2 regions of the Variovorax glacialis genome follow, and region 2 is predicted to be linked to the other one. Evidence: predicted binding sites of a transcription regulator. Region 2 holds the regulator's gene; the other holds the start of a gene.
The links. The regulator sigma-54, encoded in region 2, starts transcription at its own class of promoters, with help from an activator protein. The targets are predictions, from matches to a motif close to TGGCANGNAANCTGCTTT.
Positions count from the first base shown of each region.

Region 1: the regulator sigma-54 is predicted to act here: its motif matches at 2,954-2,971, upstream of glnA (type I glutamate--ammonia ligase).

Region 1 is NZ_JBPJZT010000003.1:275,872-285,717, forward strand. It holds gene glnL (nitrogen regulation protein NR(II)) at 1-597, opposite strand, end outside; gene ACSFBL_RS09925 (hypothetical protein) at 712-1,212, opposite strand; gene glnA (type I glutamate--ammonia ligase) at 1,492-2,907, opposite strand; gene ACSFBL_RS09935 (competence/damage-inducible protein A) at 3,055-3,855, opposite strand; gene ACSFBL_RS09940 (EI24 domain-containing protein) at 3,852-4,724, opposite strand; gene ACSFBL_RS09945 (sterol desaturase family protein) at 4,761-5,732, opposite strand; gene ACSFBL_RS09950 (polysaccharide deacetylase family protein) at 5,764-6,594, opposite strand; gene ACSFBL_RS09955 (YVTN family beta-propeller repeat protein) at 6,560-7,528, opposite strand; gene ACSFBL_RS09960 (pseudouridine synthase) at 7,577-8,335, opposite strand; gene ggt (gamma-glutamyltransferase) at 8,335-9,846, opposite strand, start outside.
Region 2 is NZ_JBPJZT010000017.1:8,291-18,136, forward strand. It holds gene ACSFBL_RS29325 (SPOR domain-containing protein) at 1-464, shown strand, start outside; gene ACSFBL_RS29330 (thiol:disulfide interchange protein DsbA/DsbL) at 547-1,194, shown strand; gene lptA (lipopolysaccharide transport periplasmic protein LptA) at 1,322-2,011, shown strand; gene lptB (LPS export ABC transporter ATP-binding protein) at 2,026-2,802, shown strand; gene ACSFBL_RS29345 (RNA polymerase factor sigma-54) at 2,924-4,510, shown strand; gene ACSFBL_RS29350 (CHAT domain-containing protein) at 4,532-6,487, opposite strand; gene ACSFBL_RS29355 (metallophosphoesterase) at 6,489-7,970, opposite strand; gene ACSFBL_RS29360 (toll/interleukin-1 receptor domain-containing protein) at 8,114-9,511, shown strand; gene ACSFBL_RS29365 (nSTAND1 domain-containing NTPase) at 9,602-9,846, shown strand, end outside.

The sequences.
Region 1 (9,846 bases), on a different contig from region 2:
CACGTGCGGCCGCCGATGCGGCGCGAGCAGTCGATCGACCAGCGTCTGCAACCGGTCGGCCTCGTGGATGATGACCTGCGTGTATTCGATGAGGTCGCGCGACTCGACTTCCATCTGCAGCAGTTGCGCCGCGCCACGGATGCCGCCGAGCGGATTCTTGATCTCGTGCGCGAGATTGCGGATCAGCTCCTTGTTGGCCTGCGCCTGGTCGAGCAGTCGCTCTTCGCGATCCTGCTTCACCTGCTGTTCGAGCGGAGACATCTCGATGATGAGTTCGCCCGCCTTGTCGCTCTGCGCGAGCGTCACCTGCACTGGCATCAATTCGTGATTCACGCGGCGCAGAAGCGCCTCGTAGCGCAGCGTCGCGAAGTCGTTGCTACGCGCGCCGTCGATGGCCGTACGCAGCACTTGCGGCTCATGGAAGCAAGCGCCGAACTGCGAGCCCTCGAGCGTGCGGCGCGAGGTCCCAAGCGCATCCTCGAGGCCGGAGTTCGCAAACAGCACCGACCCGTCGATGCGCACCACCGCAATCAGCGTCGAGAGAAGATCGAAGGCCTGAAAGCGCTTGCCAGCCCCGGCAGATTTACCAAAAGCCACGCGCGCAAGCCCCTTCCCGAAACGCCGTGGAACCAGCTCTGCCGGTCCACCGGCGTTGCCCCCGGCAGGGGGTAGGCGAAGCGACACGAAGTGCGCGCGGCCTGGGGGCGAGCATCATTTCAATCGGCCAATCTCGCGCTGGATGCCGGCGATGTCGCTCTCGTTGCGCGCGAGCTCTGCCTTCATCTCGGCCACGCGGTCGAGGTACTTCTGGTAGTTCTTGCTCTCGCTGCCCTGCTTCTCGGGCTCGCCGTTGTTGTATTCCTTCAGCAACTGGGCCTGGCGGTCCTGTGCCTTCCTGAGTTCGGATTCGAGCACCGAGCGGGCTTCGCCGTCCCGCGCGCGCTGGTCGACACCCTCTACGCGCGGACTGCCCGCCGGGCTGGTGGCGGAAGAGCGAACCGCGCTGTTCGACGCCGCGGAAGCGATCGGCCGGGCGCCCTGCACGACAGTGACGTTACCGCCTTCCATCAGCTTGCACCCGCGCTGTTGCGCCTGGGCGGCGTTGTTCGTGTATTCGTTGCCGCAGCGCCAGACGCGCTCCTGCGCCTGTGCCTGCACGTGAAAGCCGACCGCAGCGAGGGCGGTCAGCAGCAAAACGGAGAGAGTCTTCATGGTCATGGAGGAGTGCCCGGCAAAGCGGCATTTTCGTGCAAATCGATACGTGTGCCGTGCTGGTGTTCCTACCCGTACAAAAAGAAAAAGGACGGCAAAAGCCGTCCTTTTTAACGCCCCATGCACCGCGACGATCCCGTTCGCAAGGGCCGCCGCGCCCGGCCGCCCGAAGCGGCCGGCCCGCCCCCGGTCAGGGGGTAGGCGAAGCGACACGAAGTGCGCGCAGCCTGGGGGTGAGCATCAAGCCCGCACGAAGTGCGCGCAGCCTGGGGGCGAGCATCAGAGCGAATAGTACATGTCGAACTCGACCGGATGCGTCGCCATGCGGAAGCGGGTGACTTCCTGCATCTTGAGGTCGATGTACGCGTCGATGTAGGCATCGGTGAACACGCCGCCCTTGGTGAGGAAGGCACGGTCCTTGTCGAGGTAGTCCAGTGCCTGGTCGAGGCTGTGGCACACGGTCGGGATCAGCGCGTCTTCTTCCGGTGGCAGGTGGTAGAGGTCCTTGCTGGCGGCTTCGCCCGGGTGGATCTTGTTTTCCACGCCGTCGAGGCCGGCCATCAGCAGCGCCGCGAAACCGAGGTACGGGTTCATCAGCGGATCCGGGAAGCGCGCTTCGACGCGGCGGCCCTTCGGGTTGGCCACGAACGGAATGCGGATCGAGGCGGAGCGGTTCTTGGCCGAGTAGGCCAGCTTCACCGGCGCTTCAAAGCCAGGCACCAGGCGCTTGTAGCTGTTGGTGCCGGGGTTCGTGATGGCGTTCAGCGCACGGGCGTGCTTGATGATGCCGCCGATGTAGTGCAGCGCGAACTCGCTCAGGCCGGCATAGCCGTCGCCTGCGAACAGGTTCTTGCCGTCCTTCCAGACCGACTGGTGCACGTGCATGCCGGAGCCGTTGTCACCGACGATCGGCTTGGGCATGAAGGTGGCGGTCTTGCCGTAGGCATGGGCCACGTTGTGGATCACGTACTTCTGCAGTTGCACCCAGTCGGCGCGCTGGATCAGCGTGCTGAACTTGGTGCCGAGTTCCATCTGGCCTGCGTTCGCCACTTCGTGGTGATGCACTTCGACCGGGATGCCGAGCGATTCGAGCACCAGGCACATTTCGGAGCGCATGTCCTGGAAGCTGTCGACCGGGGGCACGGGGAAGTAGCCACCCTTGACGGCCGGGCGGTGGCCCGTGTTGCCGTGCTCGAATTCCTTGCCGGTGTTCCAGGCCGCTTCTTCCGACTCGATCTTCACGGAGCAGCCGGACATGTCGTTCTGCCAGCGCACGCCGTCGAACACGAAGAATTCGGGTTCCGGTCCGAAGTAGGCGGTGTCGCCCAGGCCCGATGCCTTCATGTAGGCCTCGGCGCGCTTGGCGAGCGAACGCGGGTCGCGCTCGTAGGGCTTGCCGTCCGACGGGTCGACCACGTCACAGGTCAGGATCAGCGTCGTTTCCTCGAAAAAGGGGTCGATGTTGGCCGTATTCGGGTCGGGCATGAGCTGCATGTCCGACGCTTCGATGCCCTTCCAACCGGCGATCGACGAACCATCGAAGGCGTGGCCCGCGGTGAACTTGTCCTCGTCGAACGCGGAAACCGGCACGGTCACGTGCTGTTCCTTGCCGCGGGTGTCGGTGAAGCGAAAGTCGACGAACTTGACCTCGTTTTCCTTGACGAGTTTGAGTACATCGGCGACGGTCTTTGCCATCAGGTTCTCCTGGTTTGGATAGTGGTTGGAAGTACGGGTAATCCGGAATGCAGTTTCTGTGCCATTGTCACTGCAGCCGAGGGGGGTTTGGCGCAGCCGCCAGACCCCAAAAACAGGCGAGTTGTAACCAAATTGGTGCGCACCAAATCAGCGCACCATTTCGGGGCCAAGGCGCGCATTAAAGCCGTGCAAGCCCGCCAGGAGCTGCGCGTAGGCGGCCCCGATGCGGTCGGCATCACCCTTGACGCCGAGCTCGATATGCCGGCCATGTTCGGCATGATCGACGCTCGGCAGGCTGAACACCTTGATGCCCGGATGGGCCCGCTCGATGGCCTCCATCAGCGGCGTCAGCGTGGCTTCCATGGCACCGTAGACGATCACCGATCGTTCGGCGGCGCGCCCGCGCGCGAAGAGATCGGCATAGCGTTCGTCGAGCACCGATTCGATCATCGGCCAAGCCATCACCGGAAAGCCCGGAACGAAATGCACGTCGCCGACGCTGAAGCCGGGGATCTTGTTGTACGGGTTGCGGATGATCTTCGCGCCGAGCGGGAAGACGCCCATGTTGAGCCGGTGCACGTTGTCCGGCCGGTCGGGCTCGTAGACGGTGCCCTGCTCGCGCGCCGTGTCCTGCATGCGTTCGCGGATCAGCACCTCGGCCTCGGGATGCAGGCCGAGCGGCACGCCGAGCGCCGCGGCCGCGCACTGGCGCGTGTGGTCGTCGGGGGTGGCGCCGATGCCGCCGGTGGAGAACACGATGTCCCCGGACGCGAAGGCACGCGCGAGCGCCGCCGTGATGCGCACGGGCACGTCGCCCACGTATTCGGCCCATCCGAGCTCCAGCCCGCGCGCCGCGAGCAGCTCGATGACCTTCGGCATGTGCTTGTCGACGCGCTTGCCGGAAAGGATTTCGTCGCCGACGACGATCAAACCGAATGAACGACTCATGGGGCACCCCATTGGCTTGCGGCCGCGTTGGCATCCGCCAACTCGACCGCGGGTGGTGAAACAGCAGCGGCCGCACGCTGCATTCGCAGTTGCGCGAGCGCATCGAGGCAATAGTGGGCGAACCACAGCGCCGAAAAGGCGAACACCAGCGTGTAGATCCAGATCGCGATGGGGACGAGCACGAAGAAGGCGGCAGCGAAGAGCAAGCCCGACGCCCACACGATGGCCGGTGCCGCGCCGAGGTAGCCGCACAGCACGCCGACACCGAGCAGCGGCAGACGATGCCTGCGCAGGAGTTCGTCGCGCTCCTCCGGGCTCGCATGCTCGGCGAGCGCGTCGAAGCTCATCACGCGATAAGTCAGCCAGCCCCAGATGAGCGGCGGCAGGATGAGGACGAGCGGCGGAATGAGCCAGAGCGGCATCGACACGACGAGCGCCAGCATCGCCAGAACCGTCAGCCCGAGCGAGCGGGCCACGCTGCCGAAGAAGGACGCGCCCTTCTTCTGCTCGAGCGCGGGAAAGCGCCGCTCGGCCACCAGGCGGGTCAGCGCCGGCGCCATGAACCCGGCGACGATCAGCAGCGACACCACCACGATGAGCGGCGTGGCCGCGAACACCACCAGCAGCGGTGCCAGCATGGCCGTGACATCGCCCGAAAACAGGCGGCCGATCCAGCCCCAGAAGCTGGACAGCAGGGGCCATGCGTCGAGTGCCTGGCGCGTCCAGGCGACGGAGGCGTCCCAGTAGAAATAGCCGAAGACGGCCGCGAGCACCACCATGAGCCCCAGCGGCAGGAGGGAAAGCACGATCACCCGAGGGTGCATGCAATAGGCAACCGAACGCCAGAATGAATCGAGGAGGAGCCGCATCGACGCCGAGGATAACGCCAGCGCGTCAAGGCGCCGTCAACCCCTGCCGGCCAGGCGCTTGAGGCCCAGCCATTGCTGCGACCAGAAGCCGAGTCCGTAGTCCTTGACGCGACCGCGTTCGTCAGGCTCGACCTGGTCGCGGATGCCGGTGGGGTCGTAGCGATGTTCGAAGTTGACGGTCCTGAACAGCATGTCCCACCACGGCAGCAGCACTCCGAAGTTGTGTCCGCCGAGGGTCTTCGGCCCTTTCGATTCGTGCCCGATCCCGATGCTGTGGTGCACGCGATGAAAGCGCGGACTGATCCAGAGCCGCTCGCCGATCGCGCCGAAGCTCAACCGGAGGTTGGCATGCTGCAGGCTTTCGCTGAGCTGCGTGAAGGCCACGATCGCAATGAACTGCCCCGGCGCGACGCCGATGAGTTGCGCGACGATCACGATGATGGTGTCGTGGATCACGTCGTCGAGCAGGTGGTTGCGGTTGTCGCTCCACATCGTCATCTGACGTTGCGAGTGATGCAGCGAATGCAGCGCCCACCACCACTGGAAGCGGTGCTGCCCACGATGGATCAGGTATTCGACCAGGTCCAGCACGACGAGGTAGATGGCGAAGGCGATCCACGGCACGTCGGTGACGCCGGGCCAGAGTTCGTCGAGATGGAAGGAGCCCCAGCCCGCGGCGCGCATCGAGCCCAGCACGTCGTCGAAAAGCGGCTGGAGCGCGAGGAACATCGCCAGCCGGAACAGGCCCAGCCGGTGGATCAGCGTGTAGATCACGTCGGTGCGGATCGCGCGCCGGTCGACCACGGGCTCGGCCGGCCGCCAGCGCTGCAACGGGCCGATCACGGCGACCAGCACCGCGATCTGGATCAACCCGACCAGCAGCCAGCCCGTGGCGTCGAACGCATCCTCGACCCAGCCGCCAAGTCCGACGGCGAAGACCGCCGGTTGCACGATGGTTTCGAACAGCCACTGCTGCAGGTTCGCGAAAAGATCAGTGAGCCAATCCATAGGCGTGCGACCCCTGACGACGCCGGAAGGTTCAGGGATGCGCAGCGATCCAGGCGCGGTAGGCCGGATGCTGGCGCAGCGTTTCGAAGCAGAAGCCCTTGGCCTTGAGGCCGACGATCAGCGGCTCGAGATCGGCCGGCGCCCATGGATCCTTGCGCGACCAGATGCCGAGGTGGGCCAGCAGGATGTCGCCAGGCTCGATCCTGTCGAGCGCTTGTTGCAAGAGCTTCTCGTTGCTGAACTTCTCGCTCGGAAGTTCGTCGCCCAGGAATCCCGCGGGTGCCCAGCCGACATGCTCGAAACCGCAGGCCTTGGCGACCGCCAGCAACTTCGGCGAGGTCTTCCCGCCCGGTGCCCGGAACAGCGGGAGCGGCTTCTTGCCGGTGATGTCCTGCAGGCGTTCGGACGACTTGGCGACGTCGGCGCAATACTGCTTGGCGTCCCAGGTGAACTCCCGGCCGGCGAACGCGCCCGCCGTCGGCTTGATGCGAAAGCGGGGCTCGACACCCGGCAGATCGCCGCGCCAGACGGCATGGTCGTAGGTATGCGATGCGAATTCGTGGCCTTCCGCCGCCCTCGCCTTCCACCATGGCGCCCAGTGGTTGTCGAGGCTGTCGCCATCGGTCTGGGTGCGTTCGGCGGCGGCGAAGAAGGTGACGCGCACATCCTGTCGCTTCAGCACTTCGGCGACCAGCGGCGCGACGCCCATGTGGCCTGTATCGAAGGTCAGGTACACGGGTTTGCTGCAGGTGCCCTGGGCGATGGCGGCGCCGGGCCATGCGGCGGCGACCGCGCACGCCGACGCCAGCAGCGATGCGGCCGAGGTCTTAAGGCTTGGCATGCGCGAGCGTCCAGACGCCATGCGGCGAACGACCGACGTTGACCTGCTGGACCACCTTGCGGCTGGCGAGATCGACCACGCTGAGCTTCTTGGCCCAGCGCGAGGTCACGAGAAGCGTCTTGCCATCGGCCGAGACATCCATGCAGTCTGGGCCGCCCGGCACCGGGTAGGTGTCGGTGACCTGCAGCGTCTGTATGTCGATGCGGCTGATCGTGTTGGCCACGCGATTGCTGACGAACACGCTGCGGCCGTCGCCGGCGGATCGGAACGCATGGGCGCCCTTGCCGGTCGCGATCTTGCCGACGAGCCGGGGCTGCGCGCCCGCCACGTCGAACACCTGCACGCCGTCGCCGCCGGTCAGGCCGACCAGCAGGGTCTTGCCGTCGTGAATGCCGAAGATGTCGGCGGGCATTGGGCCTGTCGCGATGCGCCAGCGAATGGTTTGCGAAGCAATGTCGACGGCGATCAGTTCGTCGCTGTCCTGCATCGTCACGTAGGCGGTGGTGCTCTTGCCGTCGATCCAGATGTGGCTGGGCGTCTTGCCCGTCGGGATGCGCTTGACGAGCTTGGGCTCCTTGCCGTCCCAGCGGTAGATGTCGACGTGGTTCAGGCGGTTGCCCGCCGTGACGAACCACTTCATGTCCGGTGAAAAACGCAGGTGGTACGGATCGATGATGCCGTAGACGACGCGCTGGACCTCGGCCGTGCGCGGGTTCAGGAAGGTCAGCGAATCACCGGCCGAGTTGGCCACGATCAGCGACGTCTCGTCCGGCGCCAGGTAGAGGTGATGCGGCTCCTTGCCGGTCGGGATGCGCTGCTTCTCGGTCCAGTTGCCCGGATCGATCACGCTGACCGTTGCGTCGAGCGAGTTGAGCACGAAGACCGGGGGTGGTTCGGCAGCATGCGACGGAAGCGTCGCGCACACAAACAAAAAGGCCGCAAGGCGGCCTGTCAGGGAGGGAAAGGGGCGCAAGGGAGGAATTCCGGAAGAGGTCTCACGATTTTAACGATCGACTCCCGCTGCAGGCTGACCGCCACGTGCGTTTCTCAGCGCTTCGACCTGCTCCGCGCGCAACCAGCGCCACTGGCCGGGCGCCAGGTCGTCGGGCAATGCGAGGCTGCCGATGCGCGAACGGTGCAAGGCCTCGACCCGGTTGCCTACCGCCGCCAGCATGCGCTTGACCTGGTGGTACTTGCCTTCGGTGAGCGTGAGACTCAGGTGCAGCGGACCAGGGACCTCGCAGGCCGCGGCCCGCACCGGCTTCGGGTCATCGTCCAGGACCACGCCGGCCAGCAGGCGCGCGACCTGGGAATCGTCGATCGGATGCTTGGTCGTGACCTCGTACACCTTCGGCACATGGTGCTTGGGCGAACCCATGCGGTGGATGAACTGGCCGTCGTCCGTGAGGAGCAGCAAGCCGGTGGTGTCCTGGTCGAGCCGCCCGATTGCCTGCACGCCTTGCACGGCGCCCTTGTTCGGACGCAGCCGCAGCGGCGAAGGCAGCAAGGTGTAGATGCTCGGGTAGGTGGACGGCTTCTGCGAACACTCCGTGCCGGCCGGCTTGTGCAGCATCAGGTAGGCCTTTTCGTGGTACTCCCACTCGACGCCTTGCACCGTGAAACGCAAGGCCTCGGTCTCGAAATCGGCCCCGGGGTCTTTGACCACGGAACCTTCGATCGTCACGAAGCCCTGCTGGACCAGCCCCGCGCAAACGCGCCGCGTCCCGAATCCCTGCGTGTAGAGAATCTCCTCGATCCGCATCAATAGCCCAGCGCCAGCCCCGTGTTGCGACGTGGATCGTTGGCGCCATAGAAGCGGTTGGCGCCCACCGGCTTGCCGCCAAGCGATGGCGCGCCCACGATGATCGCCGCCACGTGGTTGGCCGGTTGCGGCACGCCCAGGTTGTGGCCCATGTCCGTGAGGATCTTGCGCGTGTCCGGAGAAAGCGCAAAGGTCTCCACGTTGGTCACGTCCGGCAGCCATTGCTGATGGAAGCGCGGCGCGTCGACCGCTTCCTGCACGTTCATTCCGTAATCGACCACGTTGAGGATGGAGTGAAGCACCACCGTGATGATGCGGCTGCCGCCCGGCGTGCCGACGACGAAGACCGGCTTGCCGTCCTTGGTCATGATGGTCGGGCTCATCGAGCTCAGCGGACGCTTGCCCGGCGCGATGGCATTCGCTTCGCCCTGCACGAGGCCGTACATGTTGGGTACGCCGACCTTCGAGGTGAAGTCGTCCATCTCGTTGTTGAGCAGCACGCCCGTCTTGGCGGCCGTCACCTTGGCGCCGAACCAGTCGTTGAGGGTGTAGGTTACAGACACCGCATTGCCCCACTGGTCGACGATCGAGTAGTGCGTGGTGTTGCTGCCTTCGTGCGGCGCGACGCCGGGCTTGATGTCCTTCGAGACGCCTGCCTTGGACGGGTCGATCGCACCGCGGATCTTCGCGGCGTATTCCTTGTCGAGCAGCCGGTCGAGCGGGTTCTTCACGAAGTCGGGATCACCGAGGTAGCTGTTGCGATCGACGTAGGCGTGACGCATGGCCTCGATCTGGTAGTGGACCGCCTGCGCCGAGCGATAGCCGAGGTCCTTGAGCGGATAGCCCTCGAGGATGTTGAGCATTTCGCAGATCACCACGCCGCCCGAGCTCGGCGGCGGCGCCGAGATCACGTGGTAGCCCCGGTAGTCGCATTCGACCGGAGCAAGTTCTCGCGTCTTGTACTGGTCGAGGTCTGCCTGCGTGATGAGACCCTTACCGGCCTGGCTCGAAGCCACGATCGCTGCGCCGACGGGGCCCTTGTAGAAGCCGTCGGTGCCATTGCGGCTGATGGTCTTAAGCGTCTTGGCCAGGTCCTTCTGAACCAGCTTCTGGCCGACTGCGAAGGGCTCGCCCTTGTTCAGGAAGATCGCGCCGGAGACCGGGTCCTTCCCGAAGTCGGCTGTGGCGGTCGCCAGCATGTCGATATCGCCCTGCTCCAGGACGAAGCCGCGCTCGGCGAGCTTGATCGACGGGGCAATCAGGGCGGCGCGCTTCATGGTGCCGTACTTCTCGCGCGCCAGTTCGAGGCCGGACACGGTGCCCGGGACGCCGACGGCAAGATGGCCGTTGGTGCTCAGGCCCTTGATGACGTTGCCATCCTTGTCGAGGTACATGTTGGCGGTCGCCGCCAGCGGCGCCTTCTCGCGGAAATCGAAGAAGGTCTTGCGTCCGTCGGCCAGTTGCACGGTCATGAACCCACCGCCGCCGAGATTGCCCGCCGCCGGATAGAC
Region 2 (9,846 bases):
CGCAACCTGCGACCGTCGGTCCGCTCAATCCGCCCTCCGGACCCGTTCCGGTGGTGGTCGCCCCCGGCGCTCGCGGCACCGACACCGCAGCCGCCACGCCGCCGCGCACGGCACGCACCGCGCCCGTTCCGGCCGAGGCCAACGCGACGCCATCGAGCGACCCGCTCGGCGACCTCGCCAGGGCGCGCTCCGGCGCGAGCAGCGGCAGTTCGAGCAGCAGCACCGACCCGTTCATGTACTTCGTGCAGGCTGGCGCCTTTCGCACGTCCGAAGACGCCGAGGCGCAGCGCGCCAAGCTGTCGCTGATGGGCGTGGAAGCCCGCGTGACCGAGCGCGAGCAGGCCGGCCGCACCGTCTATCGCGTGCGCGCAGGTCCGTTCAACAAGAAGGACGATGCCGATCAACTCAAGGAGCGGCTCGACAGCGGCGGCCTCGAATCGGCCCTGGTCCGCGTCCAGCGCTGAACCTTCACCTATCTTTACTTCGCGCCCTCGGGGAACTCCATCCCGAAGCGCGGGCTCTTTCAGCCGACAGGAGAACCTCTTAATGAAACGTCGTGACTTTTCGCTGGCCGCTGCCTCGCTGGGCCTTCTTCCGCTCGTGGCTCCCTTGCACGCCCAGCAACGCCCGCCCAAGGCCGGCACCGACTACATCGTGCTCGGCAAGCCGGCGCCGGTCGACACGCCGGCCGGCAAGGTCGAGGTGGTCGAGTTCTTCTCGTACAACTGCCCGCATTGCGCGGCCTTCGAGCCGCAGCTCGAAGCCTGGGTCAAGAAACTGCCCCCGTACGTCAATTTCAAGCGGATTCCGGTCCCCTTCGTCGGCAACGACACCGAAGCCAAGCAGCGCCTGTACTACACGCTCGAAGCAATGGGCAAGGTCGACGAGTTCCAGCTGAAGATCTTCAATGCGATTCACAAGGAGCGTGTGCCGATGACCGGCGACGCGGCCATCCTCGCGTGGGTCGAAAAGCAGCCGGGCCTCGACGCCAAGAAGTTCGCCGAGCTGTTCAAGTCCTTCTCGGTCTCCGGCAAGGCAAAGCGCGCTGCCCAGCTCACCAGCGACTACCAGGTCGCCGGCGTGCCGGCGCTCGGCGTGGCCGGCCGCTGGTACGTGGACGGCGATACCGCCGGTTCGCTCGACCGTGCCCTGCAGGCCGTCGATTTCCTCATCGGCGAAGCCCACAAGGGTTGAACGCGCCGGGTGGTCCGGCCATCCGTCCGTCCGTACGTGAAGCCCGCTTCGGCGGGCTTTTTTTGTCGGAGCGCGTCCAGACCGAATCCGCCGGCCGCATACAATGCAGAGCAAGTTTCGTGCCTCTATGATCTCGCCACCTTCATCTCCCTTTCGCCAACTCGCCCGTGGACTGCTTCTCGCCTTGACGCTGGCCGGGCTCGCATCGGGCGCGCACGCGGAGAAGGCCGATCGCGCCAAGCCGATGAACATCGAGGCGGACTCGATGCGCTACGACGATCTCAAGCAGACCAGCGTCTTCACGGGCAACGTCGTGGTGACCAAGGGCACGATCGTCATCCGTGGCGACAAGATCGACGTTCGGCAGGATCCCGAGGGCTATCAATACGGCGTCGTGACCGCGGCACCCGGCAAGCTGGCCTATTACAAGCAGAAACGTGACTCGGGTCCTGACGAGTGGATCGAGGGCGAGGGCGAAGTCATCGAATACGACAGCCGTGCCGACAACGTGAAGTTCATCCGCCGCGCGGTGATGCGCCGGCTGATCGGGGCGACACCCAACGACGAGAGCAGCGGACCGCTGATCGTCTACGACCAGAGCAACGACACCTTCTCGGTCAACGGGTCTTCGCTGCCGCCCAACGCCGGCGTGGCGACCCAGCCGGGTGGTCGCGTCAAGGCGATCCTCACCCCCAAGGCCGCGCCGGCTGCACCCGCCGTCGGCGGAAAACCGGCCGCCGCCGCGCCCGCACCCGCCCCCGCACCGGGCACCGGGTTGCGCGCCACCACCACCCTGGGCGGAGAGGCCAAGAAGTGATCGAAACCGCAGGCATGAGCGAGGGCGCAGGCGCGCCGGGCAGCCGCCTCGAGGCGCGCGGGCTCCAGAAGAGCTATGGCAGCCGAAAGGTCGTCAAGGACGTGTCGCTGGGCGTGCAGAAGGGCGAAGTCGTCGGCCTGCTGGGCCCCAACGGCGCCGGCAAGACCACCTCCTTCTACATGATCGTCGGCCTGGTGCGGGCCGATGCCGGCGACATCACCATCGACGGCGAGCCTATCGCGCACATGCCGATCCACCGCCGCGCGCGCATGGGCCTGAGCTACCTTCCCCAGGAGGCATCGATCTTCCGCAAGCTCACGGTCGAGGAGAACGTCCGCGCCGTGCTCGAACTGCAACGCGAGCCCGACGCCAGCGGTCGGCCGGTTTCGCTGTCGAAGCAGCGAATCGAGGAACTCCTCACCGAACTGCTGGCCGACCTGCGGGTGGACCACCTGCGCGATTCGCCCGCCCTGTCCTTGTCCGGCGGCGAGCGTCGCCGGGTCGAAATCGCCCGCGCCCTGGCCACGCAGCCGCGCTTCATCCTGCTCGACGAACCCTTCGCCGGCATCGACCCGATCGCCGTGATCGAGATCCAGCGGATCATCAATTTCCTGAAGGAACGCGGCATCGGCGTGCTGATCACCGACCACAACGTGCGCGAGACGCTGGGCATCTGCGATCACGCTTTCATCATCAGCGACGGGCATGTCCTGGCACAAGGTACGCCGGCCGAGATCGTCGACAACGCCGAGGTGCGACGCGTGTACCTCGGCGAACATTTCCGGATGTGAACATGTTGCTCGCCCCCAGGCTCCGCACTTCGTGCTTCGCCTACCCCCTGCCGGGGGCAGGCCGGCCGCTACGGGCGGCCGGGCGCGGCGGCCTTTTGGGCCAGAGGGTTTCGTTATTTCCATGAAGCAGGGTTTGTCGCTGCGGGTTTCGCAGCATCTCGCTTTGACGCCTCAGCTCCAGCAGTCGATCCGGCTGTTGCAGCTTTCCACGCTTGAGCTGACGCAGGAAGTCGAGCAGATGCTGGACGACAACCCGTTCTTGGAGCGGACGGCCGAAGAGGCTACGCGTGAGGAGTTCGGGCTGGAGACAGCCGATGCGCCTGTTCGCGACGACGACCGGTTTGCCGATGGCGAGGGTGATTTCGCGCCCGGTCCGTCGGCGTCCGCCCCGGAAGTCGCCGTCGCTGCCACCAGCGAAGCCGAAGTCGCCACGGCGGACACGGCCGACGGCGAGCCCGACTGGGAGGGCGACGGCACCATCGACCTCGCGCCCGACGACAGCGAATGGGGCGGCGACGCCCCGGCGCGCGCCAACAACCTCGGCGACGACGAGCGCACGGACGCGGCCGAACTCGCGCGCAGCCAGGAGTCGCTGCAGTCCTTCCTGCACCGGCAGGCACTCGGATTGCGCCTGAGCGAAACCGATCGGGCGGCGCTGCGCTTCCTGATCGAGTCCCTCAACGAGGACGGCTACCTCGAAGACTCGCTGCCCGCCCTGGCGTCGGGCCTCGCGGGCGACGACAACGACCAGTTCGACGACCTCGTGCACCACTTCCAGGTCGCGCTCGGCCTGCTGCAGAGCCTGGAGCCGGCCGGTGTCGGTGCGCGCAGCCTGGGCGAATGCCTGACCATCCAGCTGCGCGCCCTCGCCGACGAGGACGAGAGCGATGACGAGGCGCAGGTGCGCAAGACGGCGATCGCGATCTGCAAGCAGCCGATGGAGCTGCTCGCCCGCCGCGACTTCAAGCGCCTGGCCACGCTGACGCGAAGCAACGAAGAGGAAGTGCGCGCCGCCCTGCAGCTCATCGCCAGGCTGGAGCCCAAGCCGGGGCGCCGCTTCGTTGATGTGGAGCGCAACGTGGTCGTGCCCGACGTGATCGTCACGCGCGTCGGCAATGGCACCAACACCAAGTTCCGCGTGATGCTCAACCCCGAAGTCATGCCGCGCCTGCGCGTGCACGACATCTATGCCGGCGCGCTGAAGCAGCACAAGGGCGAGGGCAGCCAGGCGCTGTCGCAACGCCTGCAGGAGGCACGCTGGTTCATCAAGAACATCCAGCAGCGCTTCGACACCATCCTTCGTGTGTCCAACGCCATCGTCGAGCGGCAGAAGAGCTTCTTTGTGCACGGTGAACTCGCCATGCGCCCGCTGGTGCTGCGCGAGATCGCCGACGAACTCGGGTTGCACGAATCCACCATCAGCCGCGTGACCACCGCCAAGTACATGGCGACGCCTTACGGCACGGTCGAACTCAAGTACTTCTTCGGCTCGGCGCTTGGCACCGAAACGGGCGGCAATGCATCGAGCACCGCCGTGCGCGCACTGATCAAGCAGTTCGTGAGTTCGGAGGACCTGAAGAAACCGCTGTCGGACAGCCAGATCTCCGAGATGCTCAAGGAGCAGGGCATCGAATGCGCGCGGCGTACCGTGGCGAAGTACCGGGAGGCGCTGCGGATCGCGCCGGCCAATTTGCGGAAGGCGCTCTGAGGGCCGTCTGAAGGAGGCGCCTCAAGCCTCGCGCCCTTCCAGCGTTACCAGCGCCGCCTGCGCCAGCCCTTCCCACTGCATGCGCGACCAGTGATCCACATAGCGCCTGAACTGGCGCTGCGTCGAGAGAACCGGAAACGAATCCGTCGACAATTCGCGAATCTGCCTGCAATGCTCGACGATGCGATCCTTGGCGACGCCGGGCTCGAAGGCGTTGCCTCCGTAGACGGCGCTGAGCAGTTCCAGTTCCGCCAGCGTGCCGTGCGCCCACACCCGGTCCGTGATGGCGGCCGTACGCAATTGCCATTGCGCCAGTTGCCAGGCCACCAGCCACCATTTGCCGTACTCGGTGCGCAACGCGGTCAGCGCGCCGTCGTCCGGCGCCAGCGCGGGGATGGCCGCGAGCGAGAGGAACTGCGTCATCACCCAGTGATTGACCGATTCGATCTTCAGTGCCGCCTCGTAGAACTCGCGCGACTTGCGATAGGCCTCCGTGCTGCGGGGCACATTGCCGACGAGCGCGTGGATGATGGCGATGCGCTTCTCGCTGGCCGCGCTCATGCCGAGGCGTTCGGCCTTCTCCTTCGGATTGCGCTGCGCGACCGGCCTGTCGCGCCAGGCCGCCAGGTCGACGCGGATCTGGTCGCTGAGCCGGTCGAGTTCGGCCGCGGTCTCGGCGCTGATGGATGCGGCGCGGCGTGCCGGGTCCTTTTCGTTGGCACGCACCAGGGAGTCCATCCGATCGAACTTGACCTCCATCTTCGACTTGGTCTGCCGGCTGCGGAAGGCGTCCACCTGGGCTTCCAGGTCCGGCGCGACGGCCGCGTACACCACGATGCTGGCCCAGTCGTGGGTGTCCGGCAGGTCGATCCGCAGGCGCTGCCGCAGTTCATGCACGACCCAGCGCGGATCGTTGCCCGCAAGCAGTCCGCTGTAGAGCAGCTCCGCCGCGATGTTCGACGCACGCATCCACAGCGGGAACTGCGAGGCGATCACCCACGGAATGTCCTGCGCGTGCAGTTCGTGCGCGATGCTGCCGCCGGGCGTCAGCACCGAACTGGCGTTGCCTGAATCGCAGGTCGCCAGGCTCACCACGGTAGGCGGTTGCTTCGCCCGACCGTTCGAATTCATGCTCTTGAGCGCCATCGCGAGGCTCTGTCCGTCGACGACGACGTGCTCTTCGGCCTCGCCTTCCTTGCACAGCACGATGCCGTAGCGGCGGTCCGAGCCCGGTAGCGGCGCGCCGTGCGCCAGCAGGTGCACGTGCGTGTAATCCTCGGACTGGCACGCGTCGCTGATGCTGCGCGCCGTGGCATTCGGCAGCACCGTGAGCAATTTGCGCACCTCGACGACGCGCTCGCCGGGCGTATCCCTGGCCTTGACCCAGGGGTCGATGGCACGGCGCAATGCCTCCAAGTGCGCCTGCGCCGGCACGGCCGCGAAGCCGGGCGGCGAGGCAAAGGCGTAGAGGATCTTCGGCGCCCGATTCCATTGCGACTGGAGCGGCCGGCCGCGGCGGATCTCGCGCGTGATGTTGGTGAGCGTGCGCAGCAGCAGCGGCGCGCCGGAGCCCGAGGTGTCGGCCGGCGACATCGTCGCCTCGAAAGGCACCAGGCCCAGTTCGAAAGCCGAAATCAGCAGCCGGATGTTGACCAGGCGGCTGGTATCCCCGCGCGCCGAGCGAAGCTCCGAGACCAGTTCCGGGATCTTGCCGAGCACCCGCGCGATCGCCTCGCCCAGTTCCTGCAGTTCGGCCGCGCGCTGCGATGCCGCGATCGGCGTTCCGTCGATCTCGTAGCGAAGGCGGTTGAGCCGCGTGAGCAACTGCGCATGCTCGAAAGGCAGATGCACGCTCACCGGCCCGTCGGCTCCGCACAGCGCCATGTAGGCGGTCAGCGGCGACAGCAGCTGGTTGTGCGCCGGCCCTGACCGCAGGAACTCCAGGCGAATATCCCGGACGTCGGACGTGTCGCTCATGTCAGCCCCTCGTGTAGCGCTGGATCTCGCGCGGTTCGCCGGTCCCGTCGCCCTCGACATGGGCCAGCGCGCCGACCGTCCCGCCGCCGGGCTCGACGCTGAGCGACACAGCGCTGGTCTGGTCCATGACGAAGGGCTGTCCGTCGAGGCGCGCCTCGTCGATCGTCTTCATGCGCCCGTCGACCAGCACGTTGAACACCTCGGTGAAGGCACCCTCGCTTGCGAGCATGGCCGGCGTGAACTGGAGCAGGCGTATCCACGTCCCGCTGTTGAAGTAGTAGCGCCCCTGGCCCATATCGATGGCGCGCTCCAAGTGCGTATGGCCGGTGACGATGAAGTCGATCGCCGGCCCGACCGCCGCCGTGACCTTGTCGAAGGTGTCGTCGCGGTCGTGGATGTCGAAGGACTTGTCGTCCTTGAGCCAGTCCAGCAGCGCGCGGCGCAGCGCCTCGGCCTGGCTGACGCCGGTCAGCCATCCGGTCAATCGGTCGATGATCAACTGGGGCGACCCCAGCGTGCCGTCGACCTGCGCTGCCGGCGACCTGCTCTTGCCAAGATTGCGCTCGACGTCGAGCAGCATGTCCTCGGCGCTGCCGCCCAGGCCCTGCTTGAGATTCGGCCCCAGCATCTGCTCCAACGTCATGGCGGGCGGGGCCCTGGATTCCGGCGGCGGCACGACGACGTCACCCGACAGCCGCGCATCGACTTGCGCCCCGCCGCGCTTCCATTCGCCGACGATGCCAAAAAGCTGGTTGATCTTGTTCGCCTGCGACGGGTCGAGCACCAGCAGCGTGCCGACCGCCGCCGAGTTCTCGGGCTTGAGCAGGTCGATCCACGCAAAGCGGCGCTTGACCGTGTTCATCACCTCCTTGACCATGCGCGTGCCCGCGTTCGGCTTCCATTCGTCCTGCGGCAGCGAGAGCCCGGCATTCATGCGGCGCGACACCCGGGCCAGGTCTTCGTAGCGGTTGTAGTTCCAGTCGTCGACCTCGTTGCCATGGATGCAGAACACGCGCGAGCGGCCGACCATCGCCGTGTACCCCGCACCCGCCGTCGAGAACTCGATGCGCGCACGCGCCGACAGGTCATCGCCCGCCAGCCGCGACAGCAGCAGCCGTTGCGACGGCGGAAAGGCGATCTCGATGTCGTGATTGCCGATCACGAACACCAGCGTGCGTCCCGGCAGCTTCACGAACGCGGCCAGCGCAGCCCAGACCGGCGCGAACGAAGCGTCGTCCATGATGCGGCGCACCGTCGTTTCCGCATCGTCGATCGCCACGTAGCCGGCCACGTCTTCGGCCAGCGTGTCGAACACGTCGCCGTTGAGCACCAGCGCCACGCGCCCCTGCGGCCGTTGTTGTGCGAGCCGGAGGATGAAGTTCGCCAGCCGCCCCGATTCACGGAGGATCTGAAAGCCGGTGCGTCCTCCCATGTGCAGGTCGGAAATCGCGTGGAGTTCGTCGAAGGTGGGCAAGTCGCTCATGGTCTCGGCGCTTTCTTGCGCCAGTCGTGGCGCCGGCTTGGCAGCATAGGCCGTGGCGCCCCGGCTGCCCTCCGTAGAAGTGTGGAGTTACCTCCGTCGTCGTGGGGATGCGCAAGCGCCCGACATGTGTAACGCTTTGAAGCATGTATCGCGACGACCTTCCTCATGACTCACCCGTCGAGGAGTTCGACGAGTTCTTCTGGGGCGACCTCCTCGACTACATCGCCGAAGGCCGGGTCGTGGCGGTGGTCGACAGCGAGTTGCTCACGGTCACCTGGCAAGGCCGCGACGTCGCATTCGATGCGCTGGTGGCGGACCGGCTGGCCGAACGACTGCACATCGATACGCGCGGCATCCGCGGCATCCACGGCATTCCGCGCCTCGACGACGTCGTGAGTTGCTACCTGGCTTCTCCGCGCGCCCGCAAGGAAGATCTCTACGTTCGCATCGCGCAGGTGGTCAAGGACCTCGATGTCGCGCCGCCTCAGGCCCTGCTCGACCTCGCCGCGGTGCGGGGGCTCGATCTCTTCGTGACACTCGCGTTCGACAGCATGCTGGTGCGCGCCATCGACCTCGTGCGCCACGGGGGCCAGCTGCGCACGCAGGTCGTCGCATTCGCGCCCAACCGGCCGGCCGACCTCCCGACGCCGCGCGAGCGACTCGCGGCACCCACTGTGTTTCACCTGTTGGGGCGGCAGTCCTCGGCGCCCGAATGGGTGATCTGCGACGAGGATCGCCTCGAATTCCTGCACGCGCTGCAAGAGGACGCTCGGCGGCCGAAGCTGCTGTTCGATGCGCTGCGCGAAGACCACCTGCTCCTCATCGGCTGCCGCCTGCCGGACTGGCTGGCGCGCTTCTTCCTGCGCTCGGCCAAGAACGAGCGCCTTTCATCGCGGCGACAGACGGTGGAATACTGGGTCGACCCCCGGGCGGCCAATGACCCCGCACTAAAGGACTTCCTGGATGTCTTCAGTCCCGACACGCACCTGATCAGGTTGGACCCCGCGAACTTCTGCGCCGAGTTGCGTGCACGTTGGGCGCAGCGCCACCCCGAGGGACTTGTGGCACCCCCGCCGCCCGGGCCGAAGGCAGCCAGCATGGAAGGCGCGGTGTTCATCAGCTATTCGAGCAAGGACACAGCGGCCGCGACCCGTCTGGCGAAGGCGCTGGATGCGGCCGGCATCGACGTCTGGTTCGACCACAACGAACTGCAGGCCGGCGACGACTGGGATCGCCGTATTCGCAGGGGCGTGGAGGGCAGCAGCCTGTTCGTTCCGCTGATCTCCGGCGCCACGCAGGACAAGGAGCATCGCCGCGATTTCTTCTGGCGCGAGTGGAACGCCGCCGACGAGCGGGCAAGGGGCCTCGCGCCGGATGAGCCATTTCTCGTCCCTGTCGTGATCGACGACACGCCACCCTATGGCAGCTGCGTGCCGGATCGCTTCCGCTCCGCGCAATGGACGGCGCTGCCCGACGGGCAGGCCACCCCGGTGTTTGTCGATCGCGTCCGCGACCTGTACCGAAAGATTTCCGGCCGCTGACCATGACACACGCCCCCGCAGTTTGCCTGGCATCGGGCCATGGCGGTTTCGAGCGATGCGCAAGGCGCAGTGCACGCTGGAGCAACTGCGATGTGTGAAGCCATCGTCGCCGTTGTTCCGGCCTCCGAGCGGCTGACGCCGACAAACCCGTGGCCGGGCCTTGCACCGTTTGCAGAGTCGGACCGGCTCTTCTTCCGTGGTCGCGAGCGCGAGTCCGACGAGCTCGCTCGCCTGGTCCGGCGCGAAGCGCTGACCGTGCTGTTCGGCCGCTCGGGCCTGGGCAAGACTTCGCTGCTCGGCGCAGGGCTCTTTCCGCGACTGCGCGAAGACCTGTA